2 regions of the Nocardioides sp. GCM10027114 genome follow, and region 2 is predicted to be linked to the other one. Evidence: predicted binding sites of a transcription regulator. Region 2 holds the regulator's gene; the other holds the start of a gene.
The links. Region 2 encodes HrcA, which represses chaperone genes, less so after heat shock. Its sites were predicted from a motif close to TTGGCACTCGNNNNNNNCGAGTGCCAA; they were not measured.
Positions count from the first base shown of each region.

Region 1: a site for HrcA is predicted at 3,456-3,482, ahead of groES (co-chaperone GroES). Genes of this name have one in related genera too.

Region 1 is NZ_JBHSSS010000012.1:20,526-28,197, reverse strand. It holds gene ACFP2E_RS06760 (hypothetical protein) at 1-1,190, shown strand, start outside; gene groL (chaperonin GroEL) at 1,249-2,877, opposite strand; gene groES (co-chaperone GroES) at 3,009-3,302, opposite strand; gene ACFP2E_RS06745 (GNAT family N-acetyltransferase) at 3,563-4,075, opposite strand; gene ACFP2E_RS06740 (hypothetical protein) at 4,166-4,858, opposite strand; gene ACFP2E_RS06735 (ATP-binding protein) at 4,996-7,326, opposite strand; gene ACFP2E_RS06730 (SAM-dependent methyltransferase) at 7,379-7,672, shown strand, end outside.
Region 2 is NZ_JBHSSS010000019.1:125,968-133,639, reverse strand. It holds gene ACFP2E_RS08945 (Gmad2 immunoglobulin-like domain-containing protein) at 1-685, shown strand, start outside; gene ACFP2E_RS08940 (16S rRNA (uracil(1498)-N(3))-methyltransferase) at 719-1,459, opposite strand; gene dnaJ (molecular chaperone DnaJ) at 1,473-2,648, opposite strand; gene hrcA (heat-inducible transcriptional repressor HrcA) at 2,725-3,753, opposite strand; gene ACFP2E_RS08925 (MBL fold metallo-hydrolase) at 3,853-4,719, shown strand; gene ACFP2E_RS08920 (hypothetical protein) at 4,773-4,997, shown strand; gene ACFP2E_RS08915 (hypothetical protein) at 5,104-5,385, shown strand; gene ACFP2E_RS08910 (DUF3097 domain-containing protein) at 5,539-6,396, shown strand; gene ACFP2E_RS08905 (DUF4870 domain-containing protein) at 6,456-7,019, shown strand; gene hemW (radical SAM family heme chaperone HemW) at 7,059-7,672, opposite strand, start outside.

The DNA.
Region 1 (7,672 bases), on a different contig from region 2:
TCGAGGTGGTGCGGCTCGGCCGGGCGCGCGTACGCCGCCGCCGCCGCACCGTCGCCGTCTCCGTCTGCGCGGCCGCGGTGGCCGTCGCCACGACGGTCTCCGTGCTCGCGTCGGGCGCCGGCCTCGGCCGGATCGACCCCGCCGAGCAGCGGCTCGAGCCGGTCGGCCCGGTGGTCTCCCCCGACGACGCCGTGCCCGGCAGGGCCGGGCGCGACTGGACGCAGCTGGCCACGTGGACCAACGACAACCTCAACCGCGCCAACGGGCAGTACCTCTCCGGCGTCACCCCCGATGGCATGGCGCTCATCAAGGACGGCCCGCACGGCATCCGCAACCTGGTCCGTTGGGGGCTGCTCCAGCCCCGCAGCGGCGCGGTCTCGTGGCTGCCGGGCACGCCGCGCAACGACCTCGAGCGCCCCCTGCTGATCGAGGACCACCGGATCGTCTTCTACGGCAGCGTCGGCCGGGAGGCTGCGGTGATCGTCTTCGACCGCGACGCGGTCACGTGGTCGGATCCGCTGCCGCTCGGCATGAGCGCGATGGAGGTCAGCCAGGCCCAGCTCGGCGCCGACGACCGCGTCTACTTCGTGGAGGACGACGGGTCCTACGGAGGGCGGCTGTGGTCGCGCTCGCTCAACCCCGGCGACGAGCCTCGCGACGAGGGCCTGAACGTGGGCGAGCTGGTGGCCCAGGGCGACCTCCTCGTCTGGACGAAGGTCACCAACGACCCCAACGACCAGGTCACGATCCGCGACCTGGTCACGGGTGAGGAGCGCACCTTCGACCCGCAGTCGGGCGACCGGTGCAACCAGCTCTCGCTGCAGGTGGCCGGCGAGCACCTCGTGCTGGGCCAGTACTGCGGCACCACCAACGGCGGTCGCACCCCCGTCCGTGACGACCGGGTCCAGGTCGTCGACCTCGAGGGCGACCCCGTCGTCACGGTCCGTGGTCACGGCGTCGAGGCCGGGACGGCGTCGGCCGACGGGGTCGTGGTCACCGCCTACGGCTCGATCGACGACCCCGATGGGACGACCTACCTCTGGCACTTCGAGCGCGGCGAGCTGCTCGAGCTCGCCGACTCGAGGTCCAACTACTCGTGGACGTGGCTGCCCGACCACTCGGTCCTGACCTGGACCGAGGCCACCAACGGCCGGCGCGGCGCCGCCCAGGTCATCGCCACACTCGAGTGACCCGGAAATCACATCGACCCGTCGTCAGTTGACGACGGGTCGATGTGGAAGGGGTGGATCAGTGGCCGTGGCCGTGACCGTGGCCGTGACCGGCGCCGGCCGCGGCCTCCTCCTCCTCGGGCTTGTCGACGACCAGGGTCTCGGTCGTGAGCAGCATGCCCGCGATCGAGGTGGCGTTGACCAGCGCGGAGCGGGTCACCTTGACCGGGTCGATGACGCCCTGGGCGATCAGGTCGCCGTACTCGCCGGTGGCGGCGTTGTAGCCGGTGCCGGCGCCCGCGTCGCGGACCTTGGCGACCACGACGTGGCCGTTCTCGCCGCCGTTCTCCGCGATCCAGCGCAGCGGCTGGTCGGCGGCCTTCCGGACGATGCGGGCACCGACGGCCTCGTCACCGGTGAGGCCGAGGTCGTCGTCGAGCACGGAGACCGCGTGGATGATCGCGGAGCCACCGCCGGCGACGATGCCCTCCTCGATCGCGGCGCGCGTCGCGGAGACGGCGTCCTCGATGCGGTGCTTCTTCTCCTTGAGCTCCACCTCGGTGGCGGCGCCGACCTTGATGACGCACACGCCGCCGGCCAGCTTCGCGAGGCGCTCCTGGAGCTTCTCGCGGTCCCAGTCGGAGTCGGTGGACTCGATCTCGGCCTTGATCTGGTTGACGCGGGCCTCGACGTCCTTCGCCTCGCCGGCACCGTCGACGATCGTGGTGTTGTCCTTGGTGACCACGACGCGGCGGGCCTGGCCCAGCACCTCGAGGCCGACCTGGTCGAGCTTGAGCCCGACCTCGGGGGCCACGACCTGGCCGCCGGTGAGGGTCGCGATGTCCTGCATCATCGCCTTGCGGCGGTCACCGAAGGCCGGCGACTTCACCGCGACGGCGTTGAAGGTGCCGCGGATCTTGTTGACGACCAGGGTCGAGAGCGCCTCGCCCTCGACGTCCTCGGCGAGGATGAACAGCGGCTTGCCCGCGGCCATGACCTTCTCGAGCAGCGGCAGCATGTCGGCGATCGCCGAGATCTTGCCCTGGTGGAGCAGGATGTACGGGTCGTCGAGGACGGCCTCCATGCGCTCCGGGTCGGTCACGAAGTACGCCGAGATGTAGCCCTTGTCGAACTGCATGCCCTCGGTGAACTCGAGCTCGGTGCCCATGGTGTTGGACTCCTCGACCGTGATCACGCCGTCCTTGCCGACCTTGTCGAAGGACTCGGCGAGCAGCTCGCCGATGTGGCTGTCACGGCTCGAGATCGTGGCGACCGAGGCCATGTCGGACTTGGTCTCGATCTCGCGGGCCGCCTCGCGCAGCGCGTCGCCGACGGCCTCGGCCGCGGCGTCCATGCCCCGCTTGAGGCCCATCGGGTTGGCGCCGGCCGCGACGGCGCGCAGGCCCTCGTGGACCATCGCCTGGGCGAGCACGGTGGCCGTGGTGGTGCCGTCACCCGCGACGTCGTTCGTCTTGGTGGCGACCTCCTTGGTCAGCTGGGCGCCGAGGTTCTCGAACGGGTCGTCGAGCTCGACCTCACGAGCGACGGTCACGCCGTCGTTGGTGATGGTCGGCGCGCCCCACTTCTTGTCCAGCACGACGTAGCGGCCCTTGGGGCCGAGCGTCACCTTGACGGTGTCGGCGAGGGCGTCGACGCCCCGCTCGAGCGCCCGGCGGGCGTTCTCGTCGAACTCCAGGATCTTGGGCACTGCTTACTCCTTAGAGACAAAAGACCTGACGTGCCTGGCGCCCGGCTGGCAAGGCGCCGCCGCGAAGTCGACCTGTGGAGCGGAGCGGTCGTCGAGCGGCGGCAACGCTGCCAGCCGGGATGCCAGGTGCGTCAGGAGACGACGGCCAGGACGTCGCGGGCAGAGAGGATGAGGTACTCCTCACCGGCGTACTTGACCTCGGTGCCGCCGTACTTGCTGTAGATGACCTTGTCGCCCACGGCCACGTCGAGCGGCACGCGGTTGCCGTTGTCGTCGATCCGACCCGGACCGATGGCCAGGACCTCGCCCTCCTGGGGCTTCTCCTTGGCGGTGTCCGGGATGACCAGGCCCGAGGCCGTGGTCTGCTCGGCGTCGAGCGGCTTGACGACGATCCGGTCCTCGAGGGGCTTGATGTTGACCGACACTGTGTCGACCTCCACTTTCGATCTGACGTAGGTGCGGGGGCTCCCCGGCGGGTCGCCCCCCGACGTAGGGGCCTGCGGTGAGGTACGCCGTCGCGGGTGTCGTACGTCGTCGCAAGCGCTGGCACCCTCAGGGCGAGAGTGCCAGATCAGACGTTAGCACTCCCCCTGATCGAGTGCCAGAGAGACTCCCACCGGCCCAGACGGGGCGCCGCTGCACGCCCCGTCCGGCCGGCCCCGGGCCCCCGCCCCGGACCCCTGTCTCAGGACCCGACCTGGGGCAGCGCCAGCCACTCCTCCCAGGTCAGGTCGCGCCCGACGTACCGGGGGGCCTCGAGCGGCCACTCCTCGGCGACCCAGCGCGGCACCAGCTCGGCGAGGGCCGCCTCGAGGTCGGTGCCGACGCACTCGTCGACCACCCACCAGGAGATGTCGGCGTCGGCGCCGGGCCGGTCGGTGGGGTCGATGTAGACGCAGCCCAGCAGGGCGGTCTCGTCGGCGTCGAAGAGCGCGTAGTTGAAGGAGGCGTTCACGGCCATGTCGTCGGCGTGGTGCTGCAGGTCCTCGCGGTCCTGCTCGTGGGTCATGTGGGCGGGCGGCCACCCCCACGCCTGTCCGTAGATGCTCCAGAGCCGCTCGCGCGACCCCATGACGGCGACCATGTCGAGGTCGACGTCGTCGGCGCGGATCGGTCGGAGGTGGTGGCCGAAGGCGACCGGCACCCGGGTGGGGTGCACGAAGTCGGCGGGCAGCCAGGTCGACGTGGAGGCGGGCATCTCGAGGCCTTTCGGGAGGAGTGGCTCACCGCGGCGCGGCTGAGGAGGACTGCCGCGCCGCGGTGGATCAGGGGTGGGGACCGGGCCGTCTCAGCGGCCGCGGCGGCTGAGGCCGATAGCGACCGCGGTCAGCCAGAGCGGCCCGGTCATGCCGGCCATGTACTGCATGGGGCTGACGAGGAACAGCGCGGACAGGCCACCGAGCACCAGGCTGGTCCAGCCGATCCAGCGCGGGTAGGCACCCTGCCGGAACGAGGCGTGTGCGAGGGCCAGCGCGGTCAGGCCCGCCCCGCCCCAGATCCACGGCACGGTGCCGACCCAGTGGCCGAAGAAGGCCATCGTCTCCGGCACGAAGGCGTAGTCGCCGGCGGCGAAGGCGAACGCGAACTCGGTGGTCAGGCCCGCCCCCATCAGCTGGGCGACGGCCACCAGGCCGAGGCCGCCGGCCGCGATGCCGGGCAGCAGGCTGTCGCCGCCCACGCGGTGCCGGAGCTGGCGGTGCAGGCCGGCGGCGAAGACGACCATCAGGGCGCAGGACAGCATGGTGGAGACGTGGAAGAGCAGGATCTGCGGGACCTGCTCGGCGAGCCGGTCGGCGATCGCCTCGGGGTCCCCCTGCACGTCGGAGGCGTAGACCGCGTCGGTCAGGCTGCTGCCGACGATCGAGAGGATGCCGGCGACGCCGGCGCCGACACCGGCCAGGGCCCAGCCGCGGCCATGGCGGTGCGGGGTGCCGGTGCGGCCGCCGGTCTGGTCGCCGGTCTGGTCGAGGGTGGTGCTCACGGGGTCATCTCCTGGGGTCGGGACTGCGGCGTACGTCGCCGCGACCCAACCCTCGGGCCCCGGGACCCGGCCCACCACGGACAGTGCGAGGTGTGCGACTGGTGTGCGGCCGGCGTGCGGCTCCGGAGAAGCCGGCCTCAGACCGCTGCGGCGCCGGCCGCCAGCGCGACCGCAGCCTCGGGCGCGAGGCCACGGCCGTGGTCGAGGGCGTCGTCGTACCGGTCCTCGCCGAGGTGGCCCCGGGCCTCCTCGGCCGCGGCGGCGATGGCGGCGGGGTCCGGGTGGTAGTAGCCGTAGCCCGCCGTGCCGACGACCTCGCGGATGCCCTGCGCGGCACCGAGCAGGATCGGCACCCGGGCGTGGGTGCCCTCGGCAGCCTCCAGCACCGCCATCGCGTCGAGGAAGTAGGCGAGGTTGGCCTGGTCCCCGGTCTCGAGCGAGAGCCGCATGCCCTCGTCGAGGTGGCGCCGGGCGTGCTCGTGCTGCTGCCGGCCGAGCTCGAGCTGCGAGAGGTTGTAGAGGGCGATGTACGCCGTCAGCCGGTCGCCGCGCCGCCGGGCCGAGGCGAGGCCCTGCTCGAGGTGGCCGACCGCGGAGTCGGCGTCGCCCTCGAGCAGGTCGACGGTGCCGAGCCAGATGCGGGCGAGCGCGAGGGTCCAGTCCCCCACCTCGCCCGCGGCCTCGCCGAGCGGGATGGCGCGCTCGAAGCAGTCGCGGGCCTCGGCGAGCTCGCCGGCCGCGAGCGCAGCGGCCCCGGTCCCGGCGACCGCGTTGACGGCCGCCTCGAGGTCGTCGCCGGTGTGCGCGGTGGCGTCTGCCCACCAGTGGCGGGCCGCCGGGAGGTCGTCCATCGCGAAGCTCATGGTGGCCGCGGCGAGCGCCGCCCGCGCCCGCACCTCCTCGGGCGGCCCCTGCGCCATCGCCGCCTCGCTGATCCGCCGGCCGTGGGCGTGGTGGCCGCGCAGCCACCAGTAGAGCCACAGCGCCCAGGCCAGCCGCGCCGCCGTCTCGACGTCGCCGGTGGCGAGGCAGTGCTCGGCCGCAGCGGTGAGGTTGGGGTGCTCGAGGTCGATGCGGCCCAGGGCCGCGACCTGGTCGCCGTCGCGGTAGTGCGGCGCCGCCTCCTCGGCGAGAGCGAGGAAGTGGCGGGCGTGGGCCGACGCCGTCTCGCGGTCCTCGCCCGCCTCCTCGAGGCGGTCGCGGGCGTACTGCGCCACGGGCTCGAGGAGCCGGTGGCGTCGCGGGCCGGGCGCCTCGACGTTGACCACCAGCGACTGCTCGACCAGCGCCTCGAGCACGCAGAGGACGTCTGCGTCGCCGGGGTCGCCGAGGCCGCCGAGGAGGTCCACGACCTGCTCGACGTCGTCGAGCCGGAAGCCTCCCCGGAAGACGGAGAGGATCCGCAGCAGCTTCTGCTCGTCCCGGAGGAGCAGGTCGTAGCTCCAGTCGAGGGTCGCGCGCATGGTCCTCTGCCGCGCGGGGTGGTCCCGCCCGCCCGCGAGCAGGGCGGTGTCGAGCCGGTCGAGCAACGACGCCGGGTCGAGCAGCCGGCACCGGGCGGCGACGAGCTCCATCGCCAGCGGGATGCCCTCGAGCCTGCGGCAGATCTCGGACACGACCGGCAGCTGCCGACTGCCCTGGCCCCAGCCGGGGCTCACCGCCGAGGCGCGCTCGAGCAGCAGCGTCAGCGCGGGTGCGGCGTGGTCGTTGTCGCCCGCCGGCACGGCCAGCGGCTCGACCGGCACCTCGACCTCGCCGCGGACCCGCAGCGGGGCCCGGCTGGTGGCGAGCACCGTCAGGCACGGGACCGCCTCGACGAGGGCGGCCACCCGGGGCGCGACCCCCAGCAGGTGCTCGACGTTGTCGAGGACCAGCAGCAGCTCCTGCCCCTGGAGGTGGGCGGCGAGGGCCGCCACGAGGTCGGCGTCCGGGCCGGGCGCGGCGTCGACCGCCTCGGCGATGGCCGGCAGCACCGCCTCGACGTCCAGCAGCGGCGCCAGCTCGACGTACGCCACGCCGCCGGCGCGGCGGGCGGCCACCTCGGTCGCCGCGGCGAGGGCGAGCCGGGTCTTGCCGACGCCGCCGACGCCGGTCAGCGTCACGAGCCGCTCGCGCTCGACGAGCGTCCGCAGCCGGGCGAGGTCGTCGGTGCGCCCCACGAGGGGCGTGGCCGGCACCGGGAGAACGGCGCCACGGAGCTCGGGGGCCGGCCCGGCCGCCGCGGCACGCGTCGCGCGGGCGCGACCGGGCACCGCGGCGAGCAGCGCGGCGCGTTCTGCCTCGTCGGCCCCGAGGGCGTCGGCGAGACAGCGCACGGTGTGGGGGTAGGGCCGGGTGCGGGTGCCGCGCTCGAGCGCGCTGACGGCGTGGCTGCTGAGCGAGGCACGCTCCGCGAGCTTCTCCTGGCTGAGGCCCGCGGCCTCCCGGAGCCGGCGCAGGACGGCGCCGAAGGAGTCCTGTCCTGCCACCCCTCCTCCTCCCGGTCGGGGAGGAGTCTACGGCGGCTGGGACACTCGTGGGATGGACCTCGAGGCGTTCCGGTGGCTGCTGACCGAGCCCGGGCAGGAGCTCCTCGCCCGCGCCGCCGAGGCCCCGGAGGACCCGCTGCGGGCGCAGACCGAGCTGCGGCGCCACGCCTCCGCCGAGCACGCCGCCGCGGCGCTCACCCAGGCCTCGCTCCGACGCCGGGCCGAGCCCAAGTTCGGCGACCTCGCGCCCCGGATGTACTTCACCCCCGACGGCCTCGAGCAGGCCACCCGGCTGCCGGTGGCCCGCCACCGCGCGGCACGGCTCGCCGCCGCGTCGACGCAGACG
Region 2 (7,672 bases):
GGAGTTCCAGATGGGCGCCGCCGGCACCGACCCGATCCTCGCCGCCACCCGGGCGAGCGTCGAAGGCCAGGCCCTCGACCCCGACTACCGCTCGCTGTGGCCCGCGGGCTCGACCGTCTCCGAGGTGGAGTTCGACGGCGCCGACATCATCACCGTCACCGTCGCCGGGGCCCCGGAGGAGCGGCCGGCGGGGATGACCGAGGAGGAGGCACGGATCGCGGTGCAGCAGGTCGTGTACACCGCGCAGGCCGCGCTGGGCCAGGGCCGGGTCGGCGTGCAGTTCCTCAGCGACAAGGGCCGGATCACCAACATCCTCGGCGAGGCGGTCAACGAGCCGCTGGCCAACACGCCGATCCTCGAGACCCTGGCGCTGGTCTCCCTCACCTCGCCGACCGAGGGCGAGCAGGTGAGCGGCGACACGCTGACCGTCTCCGGTGTCGCCAACTCGTTCGAGGCCAACGTCGTGGTCCGGCTGCAGCCGCTCGGCGCGACCGAGACCGTCCTCGAGATGCCGATCACCGCCGAGGGCTGGATGGGCGAGCAGCTGTTCCCGTTCGAGGACACCCTCGACCTGTCGGGCATCCCGGCCGGCGAGTACCTCCTGACCGCCTCCACGGACGACCCGTCCGGCGGGACCGAGGGCACCGGCCCCCACACCGACACCCGGACGATCGTCATCGGCTGAGGACCCCTCAGGCCAGTCCGCACCCCGCCCGGCTCACCGCCAGCGCGGGGTGCGGGCGAGCAGCGCCGCGACCGCGGCCACGCCGGCCGTGGAGGTCCGGAGCACCTCGGTGCCGAGCCGGACCGGGCGGGCGCCCGCGGCCGCGAACGCCAGCACCTCGTCCTCGGTGAGGCCGCCCTCGGGTCCCACGACGACCGCCAGCCGTCCGGACTCGGGCAGCTCGACGGCGGAGAGCGGGTCGGTGGCCTCCTCGTGGAGCACCACCGCGACGTCCGCGTGACCGAGGACTTCGACGACGTCGGCGGTGGTGGCCAGCGGGGCCACCTCGGGGAACCACGCCCGCCGGGCCTGCTTGGCGGCCTCCCGGGCGGTGCTGCGCCACTTGGCCAGCGACTTGGTGGCCCGCTCGCCCTTCCAGACGGCGACGCTGCGGGAGGCGGCCCACGGCACGACGGTCGCCACGCCGATCTCGGTCAGGACCTCCACCGCGAGCTCCCCTCGGTCGCCCTTCGGCAGCGCCTGGACGACGGTCACGGCGGGGTCGGGCTCGGGCGGGGTGTCGACGGCGGTCACCGTGACGACCAGCAGCCGCTTCCCCGTCTCGGCGACCTCGCCGGTCGCCAGGGTCCCGGCGCCGTCGGTCAGCACCACCGGTTCGCCGATGCGCAGCCGGCGTACGGCCACGGCGTGGTGCGCCTCGTCGCCCTCGACGGTGACGGCGGAGCCGACGCGGACGCGGTCCAGCGACGGCACCAGGTGGACCGGGAGCGACATCCGCGCGCCCCGCTCAGTGGGCGTTGAAGGCGTCGCGGAGCCGGCCGAACACCGACTTCGCGCCGCTCGGCCGCACCTGACCGGACGGCTGCTGCTCGTCACGCAGGCCGGCGAGCTCCCGGAGCAGCTCCTCCTGCCGCGCGTCGAGCCGGCTCGGGGTCTCCACGACCACGGTGACGACGAGGTCGCCGCGGCCGCCCCGCAGCCCGGGGACGCCCCGGCCGCGCAGCACCTGCTCGGTGCCGGACTGCGTGCCGGGCCGGATCTCGAGCTCGAACTCGGTCTCCACGCCGGAGTCGGCGCCGCTCTCGGCGTCCGCCTCGAGGGTGGGCAGCGTCAGGGTGGTGCCGAGCGCGGCCGCGGTCATCGGGACCGTCACGGTGCAGTGCAGGTCGTTGCCGTGGCGGGTGAAGGTCTCGTGGGGCGCGACCGAGATCTCGACGTACAGGTCGCCGGCGGGGCCGCCGCCGGGGCCGACCTCGCCCTGGCCGGTGAGCTGGACGCGGGTGCCGGTGTCGACGCCCGCGGGGATCTTGACGGTCAGCGTGCGGCGGGACCGGACACGGCCGTCGCCGGAGCACTCGCGGCACGGCTCGGGGATGATCGTGCCGAAGCCGCGGCAGGCCGCACAGGGGCGCAGCGTGCGGATCTCGCCGAGGAAGGAGCGCTGCACCTGCGCGACCTCGCCGGCACCGCGGCAGGTCTCGCAGGTGACCGGCTCGGTGCCGGGCGCGGCGCCCTCGCCGGAGCAGGTGCCGCAGACGACCGCGGTGTCGACCTTGATCTCGCGGGTCGCGCCGAACGCCGCCTCGGCCAGGTCGACCTCGACCCGGATCAGGGCGTCCTGGCCGCGGCGGACGCGGGGCCGCGGGCCGCGGCCGCCGGTCGCGCCGCCCGGGGTCGCACCGCCGAAGAAGGCGTCCATGATGTCGGTGAAGGAGAACCCGGCGCCCTGGCCGAAGCCACCGGTGCCCCCGAACGGGTCGCCGCCCCGGTCGTACGCCGCCCGCTTCTGCGGGTCGGAGAGCACCTCGTAGGCGCGGGAGACCTCCTTGAACTTCTCCTGCGTCTCCGGGTCCGGGTTGACGTCGGGGTGCAGCTGGCGGGCCAGTTTCCGGTAGGCCTTCTTGATGGCGTCGGCGTCCGCGTCGCGGGAGACGCCCAAGAGGTCGTAGAGGTCCTGACTCACGTGTGGTCCTTCAGTCGGTCGTTCTCGGTACGGCGGTGGGGTGCGGCGGCGGTGCGGGGCAGGGTGGTGCTGGCGCTCACGCCTCGTCGAGGATCCGGGAGACGTAGCGGGCCACGGCGCGCACCGCGGCCATCGAGCCGGGGTAGTCCATGCGGGTCGGACCCACGATCCCCAGTGTGGCGAGCGCCTGGTCACCCGGCCCGTAGCCGGTGGCGATGACACTCGTGGCAGCGAGCTCCTGGTAGGGGCCCTCGTGGCCGATGCGCACGGTCACCGCACCGCCGGCGTGCGCCTCACCGAGCAGCTTGAGCAGCACGACGTGCTCCTCCAGCGCCTCGAGCAGCGGCCGGACCGCGGTGTCGAAGCTCTCGCCGAAGCGGGCGAGGTTGGCCGCGCCACCGACCGCGATGCGCTCGTCGGAGCGGTGGTCGGACATCGACTCGACGAGGGTGGCGACGACCCGGTCGGTGGTCGTCGGCGGCGCCTGCGGATCGGTCGGCTCGGAGACGAGCCGCACCAGCGCCTTGGTGGCCTCGGCGATGGTCGACCCGGTCGCAGCCTGGTTGATCCGGGTGCGCAGGTCGCCCAGCTCGGCGTCGGTGACCTCGTGGTCGAGCTCGACGAGGCGCTGCTCGACGCGGCCGGTGCTGAGGATCAACACGACGAGCAACCGGGTCGGGGTCAGCGCGACCATCTCGATGTGACGCACCGTGGAGCGCGACAGCGTGGGGTACTGCACCACAGCCACCTGGCGGGTCAGCTGCGAGAGCAGGCGCACCGACCGCTGGACCACGTCGTCGAGGTCGACGGCGCCGTCGAGGATGGTGGCGATGGCCCGCTTCTCGGCGGTGCTCATCGGCTTCAGGGTGGTCAGCCGGTCGACGAACAGCCGGTAGCCCTTGTCGGTCGGCACCCGGCCGGCGCTGGTGTGGGGCTGCATGATGAAGCCCTCCTCCTCCAGCGCGGCCATGTCGTTGCGAACCGTGGCCGGGGAGACGCCGAGTCCGTGGCGCTCGACGAGCGCCTTGGAGCCGACGGGCTCCTCGGTGGCGACGTAGTCCTCGACGATCGCGCGGAGGACGGCGAGCTTGCGGTCCTCGTGCACTTCTCCCCACCTCCTGTCGGGCCTGTCACTGGGCCGGCCGGCCCACCCCAAGGCTGGCACTCGTCTCGACTGAGTGCCAATCCTACTAGTCTCCTGCGCATGGGCGATGCTTCCGTGAGCCGGTTCACCGAGGTCGCCGACCGGGTCTGGGTCGCCCGCCACGAGTGGTGCGACGTCAACGTCACCGCGGTCGGCGGCGGGCGCGGCGTGCTGCTGGTCGACACCCTCGGCTCGACGGCCGCGGCGCGGTCGATGCTCGAGGGCGTGCGCCGGCTCGGGGCCGGCGAGGTGGTGGCCGTCGTCAACACCCACTGGCACTACGACCACGCGTTCGGCAACGACGCCGTGCTCACGGCGTACGGCGCGGTGCCGGTGCACGCCCACGAGACCGCCGCGGTGGAGCTCGAGCAGTGGGGCCCGGAGGTGCAGCGCCGGCTGGCCGAGGACCCCGCCGAGCCGCACGCCGCCGAGGTCGCCGCGACCCGGCTGGCCCTGCCGGACCGGACGTTCTCCTCCGCCCGGGTGCTCGACCTCGGCGACCGCGCGGTCGAGCTGGTCCACCCCGGCCGCGGCCACACGGGGGGCGACCTGGTCGTGCGGGTGCCGGACGCCGACGTGCTGCTCGCCGGCGACCTCGTCGAGGAGTCCGCTCCCCCGTCGTACGGCGACGACTCCTGGCCGCTGGAGTGGCCCCTGAGCCTCGACATCGCCCTCGGGCTGCTCACCTCCGGCAGCGTGGTGGTGCCGGGGCACGGCGCACCGGTGGACCGCGACTTCGTCGAGCAGCAGCGCAACGAGATCGGCATCGTCGCCGAGACCGTCCGGGACCTGGCCGGCCGCGGGGTGCCGGTCGCCGAGGCGCTCGACGCCGCCGAGTGGCCGTTCCCGGCAGGTGGTCTCGCCGAGGCCGTCCGCCGCGGCTACGAGCACCTGCCCCGCAGCCAGAAGCGGCTGCCGCTGATCTGACGGCCGCCCCGATCCGACGGGTGGAGCGGCCCGCGGGTGGGTACCGTCCGGACATGAGCAACCCGGACAGCCCCGAGGACACCGAGAACGCCGAGCGCAGCGACAACCCCGAGCCCGGCGACATCAGCGACGACCAGCTCCCCGAGGACCTGCAGCCGACCGAGGACAACCCGCTCGCCCGGGACCTCGACGAGGAGGACGCCGAGGTCGACGACCTCGACCTGCTCGACGGCGGCAAGCCCGCCGAGCAGTGGGACGACGAGGACCTCGAGGACTGACGCACGCCCTCCCGCTCCGGGAGGAGTAGGACCTTGCAGGTCCGGGCATACTTCCCGTGGAGCAGGGGCCTGCCGCGGCCCCTTGCCGGGAGATCGGGGGTTCCTCATGGCCGTGTCACGTCGTGTCCACGCCGTCCTTCACCTCGGGCTGACGCTGCTGGCGATGGCCGTCGTCGCCGCCGTCCTGCACGGTGTGGTGGAGCTGTCGCTCGTCACGTCCGTGATCGTGTCGGTCGCCGTCGTCGGCGTCGTCTCGGCGGCCGAGTGGGCCGGCTGGCACAAGTCCCCGGCCCGGACCGACGTCCCCGCGTCGTACCACACCCATCGCACTCTGCACGGCGGCGGCTACCCCACCGGCATCAGCCAGGACACCCCGCCCCGCCACTGACCCGCGAGGTGGCACGGTTGGCCCGCCGAGGTGGCGCGGGTGGCCGTGCGTACAGGACCGAGTGCGCCACCTCGCGGGGCCATGTGCGCCACTTCGTGGGAGTACGGCGCGTGGTCGCCGGGACGCGCGGGACGAGCGCCTAGCGTTGGGCGGGTGACTTCCCCGCGCGACCGCTACGGCTCCGACGTCCTGGCCACCGACTGGAAGGCCCCCAAGCGGGGCCGCGCCGTGGAGGCGCCCGCCGAGCTGGGGGCGGTGGTCGAGGAGGTGACCACCGACTGGTGCGGGGAGATCGTCGCGGTCGACCGGGACCTGCACACCGTCACGCTCGAGGACCGCCGCAACCGGCGGCGGACCTTCCCGCTCGGGGCGGGCTTCCTGCTCGAGGGCCGGCCCGTCATCCTGACGGCCCCCGTCAACCGACCGGCGCCGGCGAAGCCGACCCGCACCGCATCCGGCTCCGTCGCGGTCCACGGCGCCAGGGCGCGGGTCGCCCGGCAGAGCCGGATCTACGTCGAGGGCCGCCACGACGCCGAGCTCGTCGAGAAGGTGTGGGGCGACGACCTGCGGATCGAGGGGGTCGTCGTCGAGTACCTCGGCGGCGTCGACGACCTCGCCGAGCACCTGCGCGACTTCCGGCCCGGCGCCGGTCGGCGGGTCGGCGTGCTGGTCGACCACCTCGTCCCGGGCTCGAAGGAGAGCCGGATCGCGCAGGAGATCGCGAAGTCCGCGATCGGTCCCCACGTGCTCATCGTCGGCCACCCGTTCATCGACATCTGGCAGGCGGTCAAGCCGGCTCGGCTCGGCATCGGCGCGTGGCCGAAGGTGCCGCGCGGCGAGGACTGGAAGAAGGGCACCTGCCAGCGGCTCGGCTGGCCCCACCGGGACCAGGCCGACATCGCCCGGGCATGGAAGCACGTCCTGGGCGGGGTCCGGGGCTTCCAGGACCTCGACCCGGCACTGCTCGGCCGGGTCGAGGAGCTCATCGACTTCGTGACCGCCCCCGACTGAGGACCCGCCCGGCCCCACTTCCGTCGAGTCGGGCGCCCTCGCTGGCTAGGCTGCGGAGCATGAGCGATCCCTACGGTCCGCCGCCGCCCGAGCAGCCCTACGGCCAGGGCGGGTCCGGCCAGAGTGGTTACGGCCAGGGCGGTTACGGCCAGGGCGGTTACGGCCAGGGCGGTTACGGCCAGGGCGGTTACGGCGGCTACGGCCAGGGCGGGCAGCCGCCGTACGGGCAGTCCCCCCAGGGACAGCCGGCCGGGAGCCCCACGCCTGACGAGATCACCTGGGGCGGCGCCGCTCACTGGGGCGCGCTGGTCGGGGCCTGGGTGGCGATGGCCTTCCTCGGCCCGCTGCTGGTGCTGCTCGCGAAGGGCAACCAGTCGGCGTACGTCCGCGCCCAGGCGACGGAGTCGCTCAACTTCCAGCTCTCGATGCTGATCTACGGGGTCGTCGGCGGCGTCGTCGGCGTGGTCCTGTCGGTCGTCACGTTCGGCCTCGGGGTGCTGCTGGTGATCCCGGCGGTCGTCGTGTTCATCGCCTGGTGGCTGGTGTTCACCATCATCGGGTCGGTGAAGTCGGTCAACGGCGAGCTGTACCGCTACCCGCTGACGATCCGGATGGTGCGCTGACGCTCCGGCCCGGCCGGCGTCGGCCCGACCCGCGACGACTCACGGCACCAGGTCACGCACGACCGCGTCGGCGAGCAGCCGGCCGCGCCGGGTGAGGACGAGCCGGTCCCCCTCCGCCCCCAGCAAGCCGGCCTCGACGATCCCGGGCACGGCCGCGCGTCCCGCGTCGTCGAGGACGGACAGCGGCAGACCGTCACGCAGCCGGACCTCGAGCAGCACCCGCTCGACCCGGCGGGTCTCCTCGTCGAGGACCTCGCGTGCGTGCGCCGGGCTGGCCCCCTGAGCGAGTCGCTGCGCGTACGCCGCGGGGTGCTTGACGTTCCACCACCGCACCCCCGCCACGTGGGAGTGGGCCCCGGGCCCGGCTCCCCACCAGTCGGCGCCCTTCCAGTAGAGGACGTTGTGGCGGCACCGCGCGGCCTCGTCACGGGCCCAGTTGGAGACCTCGTACCAGTGCAGCCCGGCAGCCGTCAGCCGGTCGTCGGCGAGCTCGTACTTGTCGGCGAGGTCGTCGTCGTCGGGCATCGGCAGCTCGCCCCGGCGGATCTGCCGGGCCAGGGCGGTCCCGTCCTCGACGATCAGGGCGTACGCCGAGACGTGGTCCGGCGAGGAGGACAACGCCGCGTCGAGCGAGGTCTCCCAGTCGGCGAGCG